Regions from separate parts of the Synechococcus sp. A15-127 genome, predicted to be linked through region 2. Evidence: predicted binding sites of a transcription regulator. Region 2 holds the regulator's gene; the other holds the start of a gene.
The links. Region 2 encodes NtcA, which controls nitrogen genes in cyanobacteria. Its sites were predicted from a motif close to GTANCNNNNGNTAC; they were not measured.
Positions count from the first base shown of each region.

Region 1: a site for NtcA is predicted at 1,817-1,830, ahead of SynA15127_RS10185 (DUF4278 domain-containing protein). Genes of this name have one in related genera too.

Region 1 is NZ_CP047948.1:1,921,419-1,927,711, reverse strand. Features, by position in the region: gene SynA15127_RS10195 (hypothetical protein) at 1-656, shown strand, start outside; gene SynA15127_RS10190 (hypothetical protein) at 653-1,738, shown strand; gene SynA15127_RS10185 (DUF4278 domain-containing protein) at 1,911-2,012, shown strand; gene SynA15127_RS10180 (hypothetical protein) at 2,825-3,094, shown strand; gene SynA15127_RS10175 (hypothetical protein) at 3,300-3,728, opposite strand; gene SynA15127_RS10170 (hypothetical protein) at 3,898-4,128, shown strand; gene SynA15127_RS10165 (hypothetical protein) at 5,338-6,042, shown strand; gene SynA15127_RS10160 (hypothetical protein) at 6,202-6,293, shown strand, end outside.
Region 2 is NZ_CP047948.1:284,994-291,286, reverse strand. Features, by position in the region: gene SynA15127_RS01485 (thioredoxin domain-containing protein) at 1-218, shown strand, start outside; gene thyX (FAD-dependent thymidylate synthase) at 278-1,000, shown strand; gene dcd (dCTP deaminase) at 997-1,590, opposite strand; gene SynA15127_RS01470 (cob(I)yrinic acid a,c-diamide adenosyltransferase) at 1,590-2,189, opposite strand; gene rph (ribonuclease PH) at 2,298-3,032, shown strand; gene ntcA (global nitrogen regulator NtcA) at 3,100-3,819, shown strand; gene SynA15127_RS01455 (DUF3084 domain-containing protein) at 3,847-5,046, shown strand; gene SynA15127_RS01450 (resolvase) at 5,043-5,483, shown strand; gene SynA15127_RS01445 (DUF3146 family protein) at 5,461-5,718, opposite strand; gene pth (aminoacyl-tRNA hydrolase) at 5,715-6,293, opposite strand, start outside.

The sequences.
Region 1 (6,293 bases), 910 kb from region 2:
TCTACACCGTGCGCTCGCCGGTGGTGAAGCGCTGGCGGCTGCAGCGTTACCCCTTCGATGACCAGCTGTTGCATGTACAGATCGGTCTGGAGGATCCGTTGCAGCCGGTCAACCTGGACGTGGTGCCCACCGATCCCAGCACGATCAGCCCCGGGCTGATCTTGCCGGGCTGGATTCTCAAGCCCCCCAACGGCTACGCCTCCAGCATCAGCCTGATGAGTGATCTGGGCAGGCCCATGGCCGAGGTGGGGGCCGTTCGGCGTCAGCCCACGGTGTCCTTTGATCTGCCGATCCAGCGCCGCAGCCTGCTGTTCGTGGCGCCGGATTTTCTGGGCTACATGCTGGCCGTCGGCCTCTGCTGCATGAGCCTGCTGATCACCCGCAGCCGGGACGATCTGATCCTGGCGGCCGTGGTCTCCGCCGGAGGCAACTATGTGTTCATCGCCGGCCAGTTGCCGGTGACGGCGATGACCGGATTCATCGGCACGCTTCAGCTGATCATCTTTCTTGGAATCCTGTACGTGGTGGCGGCGGATGAATTGATCGACAACCAGCTCAGCCTGGTGAATGCCCGCTTTGCGCGGGTGTTGAAGGTGTTCCTGCTGCCCAGTTATGTGGGGATGACCCTGCTGGGAATCTGGTGGATCATTCCATGACCCCCGCAGCCTCTCCTCAGCCCCGCCCCCCCGAGGTGGCCAATGGCTTCTGGACGCTGTTGACCTCGGCGATCACCATCGTGATCGTGCTGGTGGGCACGCTGCAGATTGAGCCGCGTCTGAGTGAGCGGCGCCTCAGGATTGATGAGCGTTACATCCTCACCTCCGAGGAGGTGGCGGTGCTGCCGCCTGAGACGCTGGCGGTGGTGCTGGATCGCTCGCCGGGTCAGGACCAGACCGGTTTCAGGTATCGGCTTCTGCAGCTGGTGCTGGAGCGCAGTGGTCGTCCCTTCGCTCTCGGGCTCAGCGAGCAGATCCAAAGCCAGGATGAAGCTGTCGCAGCCCTCCAGCAGGGGCCTGCGTCCTCACGCAATCCCTTCGCCATCAGCGTTGGTGTGTACGGGGCCGGGCTGGAGCTGAACCGGCGCCTGCGGGAGATTCCAATCCCCGTGACCGGCGGAATTCTTGGCCTGAGAGTCGGATGGAGCCACCGAAGCCAGCACGACCGGCTGGCGTCGGTCGGTTCCGTCGATGACCTGCGCAGCGTTTTGCTGCTGCAGGGGCTGGGCTGGAGTGATGTGGAGATCTTCGATGCATCCGGGCTGCGCACCTTCACCGCCCGATCCGAGGATCTGTTCCGTCTTGTGGACAACCACCGCGTGCAGCTGTTTCCGCGCGGCATTGATGAACTCGAGCGTGAAGCGCCGATCGTGGCTTCCACCGCTGCGGGCACCGACCTCGATCCGAATCTGCTGATCACCTATCCCTTCGCCGGTTTCTTCTATGTCAGCCCCGACAATCAGTCGCTGGCCGATGCGATTCAGCTCGGTTTTGAGCGGGCGATCGCGGATGGTTCTTATCAGCAGTTGCTGGAGGAGCTGATCCTCACCCCTTGGCTGCGTCGCCATCTCGCCCTGGCGGACCGTCGCGTGATTGCCCTCCCCAATCCAGTGGCAGCTGATGTTCTGGCTGATGTGGATCCTCGCCACTGGATCGTTCCCTGGACTGATCTGCTGCAGGGGCGGATTCGCTCTGGAGCTCAGTTCTGCACGGAGCAACGCCTGCAGGTGCTCTGCCCCTGACAGATGTTGCTGGAGCAACAACAGGGTGTGTATCCGCCTGAACGACACAGCGGTTGACGTTTCCCTTATAAAGGGTTCGTAGCAACAGCTACAAACAACGTTCACCTCACTCCTGTGAGGCGCAGATCAACCAGGCCACGGAACGGGGACCTGGATTTCTGAGGAACCACAGATGACCCTGACCTATCGCGGCCAGAAGTACAACCAGCAGAATGTTGCTGGCGCTCCGAACAAGCCTGCTCTGAAGTATCGCGGCGTTTCCTACGCCAAGTGATCAAGGGCGAATCACAGTTCACCCCCTGCCTTGGGCAGGGGGTTTTTTTATGGCGAGCCGTCAACACGCCGATTCGGTTCATGGCGAAGCGCCGACGTGGCAGAAGCAAGAAAGGTCTGCGCGATCGGGACGCGGGTGCGCAGGTATCAATACTCATGAGCAATGCATATGGCCGGATGGTCTCTGTTGAAACAGAAGGATGAATCGGGGCTACTAAGGATGCCAAATAATCACCTTATTTTTTGTGAGCGGGATGGCGACTTCTATCGTTATCGCCTTCCTGTTGCTAATGAGTTTTTATGTTATTTATGCCGCGGTTAGAAGGCAGTACGTCATACGAAAAAGGCAGCGGCGGTTGTTCCGGAGCAATCTTTATCAATGGCGCAAAGAGATGAAGGATAGTGTCCACTATCGCAAGTATCGAGACAGAGGATAGGTAAGAGACTCAAGCAGAAAAGGGTTGATTGCTGACACCTGCCTTGACCGGCGAAAGGTCAAGGCAGCAACGATCGATTGCGAGTGTGCCGACAGCTGGAAGAAGAAAGCATTGGAGGCCTTGGCTGCGCCCTCTGATCTCAGCAAGTTTCTGAAGCGAATCTGTTGAGCTTCCTTCGTCTGGAGCGTGTTGGTGCACAATTGCTCTGGAAGAACTGCGTGAAGGTGGGCTTCCGAACTGGGCTCGTTGAGGTTGGCGGTGCTGGACACACCGTCGACTGAGAGCCCTCATGGGAAAACCCTCCTAACGAGGTCAGTGACGTTCTCGACGTCTTTTCATGGGAGTGTTGGGTGGATCGGTGCAGTGGATCTGAGGCTTGCTCCTGATCGGTGAGCTGCTCACTGCATTGCGGGCTAATGACCCTGACACCTTCAAGCGGTGGCTTGTGGGCGGCATCCAAGACCTAGGGAAGCCTGCTGTGATCGAGCTGATGGCTGACTGGATGACCCCACTCCTGACCCAGGAGGACGCGGACAGGCTGGTGGGTTGGCACCTGGGGGGTGAGCCTCTGATGACTTCGGTATCAGGGCTTCGATTGCCAGAAACGACGCAGCAGCCAAACAAGACCCAACAAAACCACCAATAACAACACTGCCAAAGCCCTTGAAGAAACCGTTCATCCCAACCTTGTAAGTGGCCTCACCATCACCGATGCATCGATATGAGCGCATCCCCCGGTTGAGCGATATTTGCGTCGGTTCTGGCCCTACAGCTGCGGCCAACCCCACTTGGGGGATTTATTCAAAGCCTTCTATCCCCCAACTGGTTAGAAGCTCACGCATAGGTGGTGATCATCCCCACCCTGGAAAGTAATTGCTGCTACCTGGATCGCAAACAAAAGGGCTTGATGGATTCGGAACTGCCCTAAGGGAAGGGGTGACTCTTCTGTATTTCGTGTCCTGAAGCCCCAGAGGTCTGCTGTTGCTGGGTTCGCGAATCAGTTTGTTGACCTCTTTCCAACTCATGGTCTGATGCCTTCCAAACAAGCCAGCGCCAGCGCTCCCAGCTTTGGCGGACACCATGTATTCCTTTGCTTCTACGCAGCCGTCAAAGACTGGATACCTAATGACAACACTTTGCTTGCCGTCATTCCAAAAACTGACCCTGGCGTTACCTGTCCAAACCTGACCACTTCGGTAAATGGGCTTGATGTGGACGCTGCTGTGGGCAGGTGCCGCAGTTAATAAGGCAACAACGACGATTGCTGAAAAGCGTTTCATGCGATCACCATCGCTGAAAGGGTGGTGAAGGCGCATCCTCCATACGAGTGAATGTCCCCATGGCCGGGGACACGGGTTTACGGAAGCTTGGTTCTGTTGCCCTTCGCGATATCGGGTCGCGCCAGACGACCCGCCTAGGCTAGTACAAATGTACTTGTTTGGATATCGCATGGAGCGCTGGGACTTCGTCGACGACCGAGACCTGCAGGGCTGGAAAGGGGGCTGTGTCTGCATGACCTGCCTGCACTTTGCCTATGCAACGGACGCGCATTGCCATACGATGCTGGGCTGCAATATCCGCCAACGGCAACTGCAGCAGGGCGACCACCTCAAGAAAAAATGCAAGCTGTGGGCGCCCACCTGGCAGAAGGAAGTCGGCTGGGCGCCTGAAGCGGGCTAAAACCGGGGCAGTTCAATTCACCAGGTTTATGAAACGGAGATTTCGCTGGTGGCTGTCTGCTCTTTTGTTGTATCTCTTGAGTGTGCCAATTGTTTTTATATCTATTGGATTGACCGCTTATATGGTTACGGCAATTTTCATTATTGTGTCAGGGCTAACTGGCTCCTCGGCGGCTGGATATTCCTGGTTAGTTATATTTTTTATGTTTTTCGTTGGTACTCCCTTTTCGCTATTGTCCTCCCTTTTTGTCCCGCCAATGGTTTTGGGGTGGCTTCGCAAGAGAAGGTTAAGAGGGTTAAGAAGTGTTCGGAGATGCAGTCGCTAGCAACCCTCGGGGCAGTTCTCCTCTTTGGCTTGGTTGATCAAAGATATACAGCTGTGGCAGTTTTTAGCCCTAATAATTGGGAATTATCCTAAGGTCGAATCAGTGGTTATAGAAGACTTCTGTATTTGGTTTTTTTGTGCAATTTGATTTGGCCAATTAGGAATTCAATATGCATTCTGTCAGCATCAACTATAGACCTTGTGACGCAATCCAATGTGCTGTGAACTTCATCCAGGGTGGAGCCCGCAAGGCTCCACTCGTATTTATAATAGTAGCAAAGAATTAAGCTTACATCTTCGACCTTAAGCTCAGGGTGCGCTGACATAATTTGCTCTATTCGTGAACCAGTCGTTTTCATGCCAGATCATGCATCTGTCTGAAGTTAATATACAATGATAGTCCTTATATGATTTTAAAAACAAAATTTACTGTTCATCATGAGCTGAGTGTAATGACCTAGGTAATATTGCCTTCGAATAAAAAGTATGCAAATCAATTTATGTTTGAGCTGGCTAGGAGTTTTAGCAATCCATCATTCACAGGGCATTCTTTGCTGGTGTGGCCACAGCCCAAATACGAGAACAGCGGTCGTTAATAAGCACAACTTCAACCAGCGTCACTTCGAACAAATTGAAGAAAGATACAGGTGACTATTGTATCGGGATGAAAAGATTCTTACAATGGTGCGGGCACAAAATGAGTAAGTTGCCCAAAAATGTCTGATTACTTGATCAAAATCTCAGTCGGTCATGCAGTCATGGTCCGTTGGCTCCTAATTCGATCACCATAATTCACAAGATGGTCATGCATGAATCGATTTCCATAACTGTTCACAGGGAACTATCAAAGCCACAAAAGATGTTAGGGTAAATTTATTAAAAAAAATGCAGAACGTACCTGGCAAAGACGACGAAACGACAATCGAAAACTTTGGCAAAGCAATTAGTGTTTTAACAATTTCAATAGTTGGCTGGATTGACGAACATGCCGAGGAGAACGACGGTAGCTATACAAATGCACAAGAAAAATCAAACAAGGCGGATCTTCTTCTGCAAGCAACCGACCACCTAAGACAATACGGTATCACTGGGGCTCGAGCCACTTCTATCGCTGTTCTTGCGATCTCAAGTCTATGGGCTCGATGCCAAATCAAACAAGGAAAGGTAGATTCCAAAGATCAAAAATCAGAGATGAGTTGGGTGATGAAATCACCAGCGGTACAGGCTGCTATACAAGAAACATTCAAACCCTTGGACACTGAAAGCAAGCGTGACACTGAAAACTTTGCGCGGGGAACTGAATTAATCATCAAAACATTTGTAAATTGCGCATTGGACAAATTTGATTCAAGGCATGATGCAGCATTGATCGAGGACAATCGAGAATACGTTGAAAAGCTGAAAGAACTTAGAGTCTTTTTTGATGCTATTGACGAAGGAGGGTTGAGCTACATTGCAAAAGTATTGGAATTGGTCACCCCCACGGTGATGATCAGTAATAACTTTAACTATCAGTCAAATATAACAGTTTCTGACTATTATGAGAATGTCGTTGAATTTTTTGAAGAAATTTTTGTTTCTAGTGATTGAATATGAATCGCCTTTAAGTCGGCGAAAGATAAGCGCTAATTTGAAAATTATTAAGACTCGGGATTGTTCCTCTTTTGAAAACCATTTGTTCCTGCGATTGACTCCATGGTCTTCCCAGGCATGCTCTATGCTTGGATTATTAATTTCCGGCCCATTATCATGACTGACGGAATTGGGAGAGATTCAAAAAGAATAACCCCAGAGCGGTATATGCAAGCAAAAACTTTCTTAGAGAATGGAGTCATTTCAAA
Region 2 (6,293 bases):
GGTACGAGGTCAACGGCATCCCCCAGCTGAACCTCTTCGCAGCGGACGGTCAGCCTCGTGGTCGTTCCATTGGCGTGCGGTCTCCGCAGGAACTCCTGGCGCTTGGTGACGCCCTGATCAACGGCACCCCCGTCCCAGCACTTCAGGGAATCGGAAGCACGAGCACCCTTGAGGATCTGGCCAGTACCAACAGAACCGGACCCCGCAGCCACGGTTGACGAGCATGACTGGGCCATCACCGTCATGATCACAGGACCGAGCTGCTGAACAGCACGCCATGGAGCGTTTCCGAGTCGATCTGATCGCCGCCACGCCGAATCCGCAGCAATGCATCTATGCCGCGATGCATCAGGACTACAGCGAGGGTTTTGTGGCCGCTGATCGGGACAGCTGGCCTGACGAACAACGGGCTGGCGAGATCTGCATCAAACGGCTGCTTGCCGGGGAACGGGGCCATTTCGGTCCGCTCGAACATGCTCAGATCGTTCTGAACGTCGGATGGTTTCCGCATTCGGTGATGCAACAGGCCCGGACGCATCGGGTGGGCGTCAGTTTCGATGTGCAGTCGATGCGATACACCGGCGAGCGCATCTGCCGGGCTGCGGACGGCGAACTGCCCCTGGAGGAGGTCTTCTACCTACGACCTGTCGGGGACTACAGCGACCGACAGGGGAAGAAATACCTCTACAGCCAGGCGGAGCGTGAACTTGATCTCAATCACTGCCAGCAATCAGCGGAGCGTTACAGGGATCTGCTCCGTGCCGGATTTGCGGAGGAACATGCCCGCGGCATCCTTCCCTTCGACTACCGCCAGCATTTCATCGTGAGCTTCAGCCTGAGGGCTTTCCTTCACTTCATGGATCTGCGGGCGAAGCTCGATGCTCAGCTGGAAATCCGCAGACTCTGCGACCTGATGTGGCCGCATCTGGTGGACTGGGCTCCGCAGTTCGCCGAGTGGTATGAGAAGAGCCGGCTGCACAGAGCGCGTCTGGCTCCCTAGATGCGCGCCAGGGTGACACGCTCCGGCTGATGCTGATACTTACCCTGCCGATCGCTGTAGGTCGTGTCGCAGGGGTCCCCCTCAAAGAACAGCAGCTGACAGATGCCTTCATTGGCATAGATACGGCAGTCAGCACCGGAGCTGTTGCTGAACTCAAGCGTCAGATGCCCTTCCCAGCTCGCTTCAGCGGGCGTTGTGTTGACGATGATGCCCAGCCGCGCATAGGTGCTCTTGCCGAGACAGATCACCGTGATGTTGGCGGGCACCCGAAGCTTCTCCAGGGCGACACCGAGGCCGTAGGAATGCGCTGGAAGGATGAAGTAGCCACCGTCCTCGTCCTCATGCAGAGGCGTGGGCTCCAGATTGGCGGGATTGAACCGCTTGGGGTTCATCACCGTTCCGGGCACATGCCGGAAGATCATGAACTCCTGCGGGGATAGGCGAAGGTCGTAGCCGTAGGAGGAACATCCGAAGCTCAGAACCGGTCGCAGACGTTGCTCAGGATCAAGATGGCGCACCAGACCTGCCTGAAAGGGCTCGAGCATGCCCTTCTGAGCCTGCTCGGTGATCCAGCGATCGTTCTTGAGCATCAGAAACCCCTGCGCAGTTCGGTGACCTGATCCGCCATGGCCATGACGCTGGAAGGAATCGCCGGCCCAGTGATGATCACATCCATGGAGCCTGGACGCTGTTGCAGGCTCGACAGAAGCTCATCTTCCTTCAGGTAGCCGAGCGCTGCCGCGAGACCGACCTCATCCAGCACCAATTGATCAAGGTCGCCTTCAGCGAGATGGCGCCGGCAGGCCTGCCAGACCGCATCGACGGCCTCGGAACCACCAGGCTGATCGGGTTCTGCAAGACACGCCGGAATATCCGGACGCAGCCAGGTGAGGCCGCCACAGAGCAACACACAGCCCTGCGGCCCCTGCTTCACCCCCCCCTTGAGGAACTGGGCGATCAGAACGCGGCTGCCGAGCCCTGCCGCCCGCATCGCCTGGCTGAGAACACTGGAAAAACTGCCCCGATAGGAGGCCGTATGCACCTGCAGCTGGCCCTCTGGAGCCACCAGATGCAGCGGCGCGGGTGCGGGAAGCGGCGGAAGCGGACGCAGACCGGCCCTCTCCAGCGCGTGGCGATCCCCGGTCAGGGCTCCAGAGGATCGATGGCTGGTGGTCAGGCTTGCGGTCATCGCGTCGGGTGTCACCAGGGATACACCCTGCAGACCTCGAATGTAGCGGCGCGATGCGACTCCACAAGGGCATTGACACTACCGATGGTGTGCTGTGAAATCAGGTTCATGGTGGATCCCTCCGAGACCCGAGCCGATGGGCGTCGTCCTGATGCCCTTCGGCCGTTTGAAGTGAGCTGGGATCCGATGGGGTTCGCTCTCAGTTCATTGATCGTGCGCACCGGACGCACCGCAGTTCTATGCAGCGTCTGCCTTGAAGAGTCGGTGCCGCGCTGGCGGAAGGGGAACGGACTGGGCTGGATCAGCGCTGAATACCGGCTCCTGCCCGGCTCCACACCTCAGCGCCAGTCGCGCGAATTGCTCAAACTCTCCGGCCGCACCCAGGAGATTCAGCGATTGATCGGCCGCAGCCTGCGCGCCGCGGTGGACCTGGAAGCTCTTGGAGAACGCAGCCTGCTGATCGATTGTGATGTGGTCCAGGCGGATGCCGGCACCCGAACCGCGTCGGTCACCGGGGCCTGGATGGCTCTTCAGCTGGCATGTGACCGTCTGATCGCCCAGGGGGTCCTGGAGCGCCAGCCGATCCGGAGTCAGGTGGCAGCGGTGTCCGTCGGGCTCCTGGAGGGCAGGCCGCTGCTGGATCTGGATTACAGCGAAGACAGCCAAGCTGACGTTGATCTGAATGTGGTGGCCTCAGGCGACGGGAGTCTTCTGGAGATCCAGGGCACGGCCGAAGGAGCTCCGTTCAGCCGCGGGCAGCTGAACGTCCTGCTGGATCTGGCGCAGCCCGGGCTAGACGCCCTTCTGGCCGCCCAGAGCAATGCCCTGAGCAGCCGCAGCTGATTGCGTAATAACGGCTACACAGCTGAACAGGGTCGATCCTTAACTTTTAACCAGTCGAAACGGATTGTTGGGAACCAGCAGTGGGTTCAGCCGTTACGTCGCCGTTCCGGCTCATTCGGCCCAGGACCAGCCGGTCAGCTCATCCCGCTCGCTGCTTGATGTCATCAGAGATCTGGACGGCGCCAGCACGGAACTTGTCGAACGAAACAAGACCATCTTCTTTCCAGGTGATCCCGCCGAGCGGGTCTACCTGATCCGTCGCGGTGCCGTGCGGCTTTCCAGGGTTTATGAGTCTGGCGAAGAGATCACCGTCGCTCTGCTTCGTGAGAACAGCCTCTTCGGAGTGCTGTCGCTGCTCACCGGCCACCGTTCCGATCGCTTCTATCACGCTGTCGCCTTCACACGGGTGGAGATGGTGACGGCACCGGCCGGCTCAGTCCGTGCCGCGATCGAGGCCGACACCGCAGTCGGGCTCAGGCTGCTTCAGGGTCTCTCCAGCAGGATTCTGCAGACCGAAACAATGATCGAGACCCTCACGCACCGGGACATGTCCTCCCGCCTGGTGAGTTTTCTGCTGGTGCTCTGCCGGGACTTCGGCGTGCCGGACCAACTCGGCATCACCATCGACCTCCGTCTCTCCCATCAGGCCATCGCCGAGGCGATCGGCTCAACGCGGGTCACCATCACCCGACTCCTGGGAGACTTGCGTCAATCCGGTCTCGTTCAGATTGACCGCAAGAAGATCACGGTTCTGGATCCGATTGCTCTGGCCAAGCGGTTCAGCTGAGAGTCGGCCCCACTGGGAGGTGACGCCGTGAGCGGATGGCTGCTGATCATCGCGCTGCTGGTGCTCGGCGGCGTGCTTTCAGCTCTGGGCGACAGGTTGGGCAGCCGTGTCGGCAAGGCACGCCTCAGCCTGTTCAACATGCGACCGCGACGGACGGCGGTGCTGATCACGGTGCTCACCGGCAGCCTGATCAGTGCGCTGTCCCTCGGTCTGATGCTGCTGGTCAGCCGTCAGTTACGGGTTGGGCTGTTTGAGCTCGACGGACTGCAACAGAAACTTCAGGACAGCCGCCGACAGCTGCGGCAGAACAGAGGTGCCCTGGAGTCAGCCGAGGAAGAACGTCGTCAGGCCATTGCCCAGACGCAACGCATCGATGCCGAGCTGTCGACGGCCAAGCAGCGGGCAGCGACACTTCGTGAGGAGCTGGAGCCTCTGCAGCAGCAGCGCGTCCGGCTGGAGGCCGAGCAGCAGCGCCTCAGTCGCGACATTCAGCAGCGGGACAGGGACATCAAGGTCCGGGATGCAGACATCCGCCGCACCGAGGAGGAACTCAAGCGGGTTCGCGCCAGCATCCAAGCCGGTGAGGCGGAACTCAAGGAGCTGGAGCGCAACCTGATCGCCCTGCGCCGCGGTTCCGTGGTTCTCAGCAGCGGAGAGGCTCTGGCCACAGCCACCATCCGACTGGAGAGTGCAGGACAGGCGAAGACGGTGATCGACCGTTTGCTGCAGGACGCGAATCTCACGGCCTACCAGCAGGTCCGACCCGGTGAGACCCCCGACAGACAGATCCTCCTGGTTCCCCGGAACGATGTGCAGCGTCTGCGGACGATCATCAGCAAGCCAGGCACATGGGTGGTTTCGATCCGCTCTGCCACCAACGTGCTGCTCGGGGAGACCATCGTCTATGCCTTTCCTGACGTCCGACCGAACCGGCGCATCAGTCGCAGCGGCGAAGTACTGGCGTCGGCAACCCTCCCGGACCAGGATCGATCACCGGAGATGGTCCGCCGACGCCTGAACCTTCTGCTCGCCTCTGCGTTCGCCGAGGTGCAGCGTCGTGGCTCCCTCGTGGAAGGACTCCAGTTCGACGGGACGGTCTTCGCTCAGCTCGGCATGGCTCTGGTGGACCGCCCCGCAGAAGAGGGGGATCTGACCCTTGAGGTGATCGCCGAGAGCGACAGTGACAGTGGCGATCCGGTGCTGGTGGCGTTTCGGGTCAGCCCATGACCCGACTGGCCGGTGTTGATCCCGGGAGAAGCAAATGCGGCCTCGTGCTCGTGGACACCGAATCCCTCCAGGTGCTCGGCGGAGCTGTCGTGATCTGTGAGCAGGTTCTGGACCGGCTGAGCGACTGGCAGGTCGCCGGAGGACTGGACGGGATCGTGCTGGGTGACGGCACCGGCAGTGCGGCATGGCTGCCGAAGCTGCAGTCCCTCGCTCCTGTTCAGCAGGTGAATGAATACGGCACCACCCTGCGAGCCCGCCGTCGCTACTGGGAGCTGTGGCCTCCCAGGGGGTGGCAGCGGCTGATACCCCGCGGCCTGCTGATCCCACCCGAGGAGCTCGATGCGATCGCCGCCCTTGTGATGGTGGAGGACAGCCTGGGAACACCGTGCCGTTGGTCGGGTGCGAAACAGCGCCTCAGAAGCGGGCCCGAACGGTGAAGGTGTAATCACCGCCGGGTTCAAGTCGATAATCCGAGCGCACGAGGAATCGACGCAGAGCGTCCTGGATCAGAGCCCGCCCCAGGGAGGGCTCCACGGTCAGGTCACCGCAATCAAACGCCCAGCGGAACTGCCACTGAAAGCCTCCGGCCGCCACCTCCCCCTCAACGCACTGCTCGCTGAAGCACTGGCGCAGCACCCGGAGGTGGGCAGTGGTGGCGGGGAGCGCTGTCATCCGCCGCTGGCAACGCTCTGCGGCCGGTAGGCATTGATCCAGTTGCCGGCCCGTTCCATGCCCTGGCGCTGAATGCGTCCCAGACCATCAAGAACGGCATCCAGCACAGCATCCACACAAGGTTCCTCGACCTTGCTGAAAGCACCGAGCACATGCGACACGGTTCTGGCCCGTCGCTCATCGGGAGTGTCCGCAGGGGCACCGATTCCGATCCTCAGCCGAGGGAACTCCTGCCCGCCGAGATGCTGAATCGTGCTGCGCAGTCCGTTGTGACCGCCTGCACTGCCCTGAGCACGCAGTCGCAGGCGGCCCAGAGGGAGGTCCATATCATCCACCAGAACCAGCAGCTGATCAGCTGTCAGTCCGAACCAATCGAGCGCAGCTCTGATCGATCGACCGCTGTCGTTCATGTAGGTCTGGGGCATCAACAGGCGCAAGCGAGCCTCGCCATGACCGACCTCGCTGGCCAGGCCGTGCAACTTGCTCTGCTGATGGAACTGAACACCCTCCCGAGAGGCCAACCGCTCCAGAACCATGAACCCGATGTTGTGGCGGGTCCCCGCATATTTCGGCCC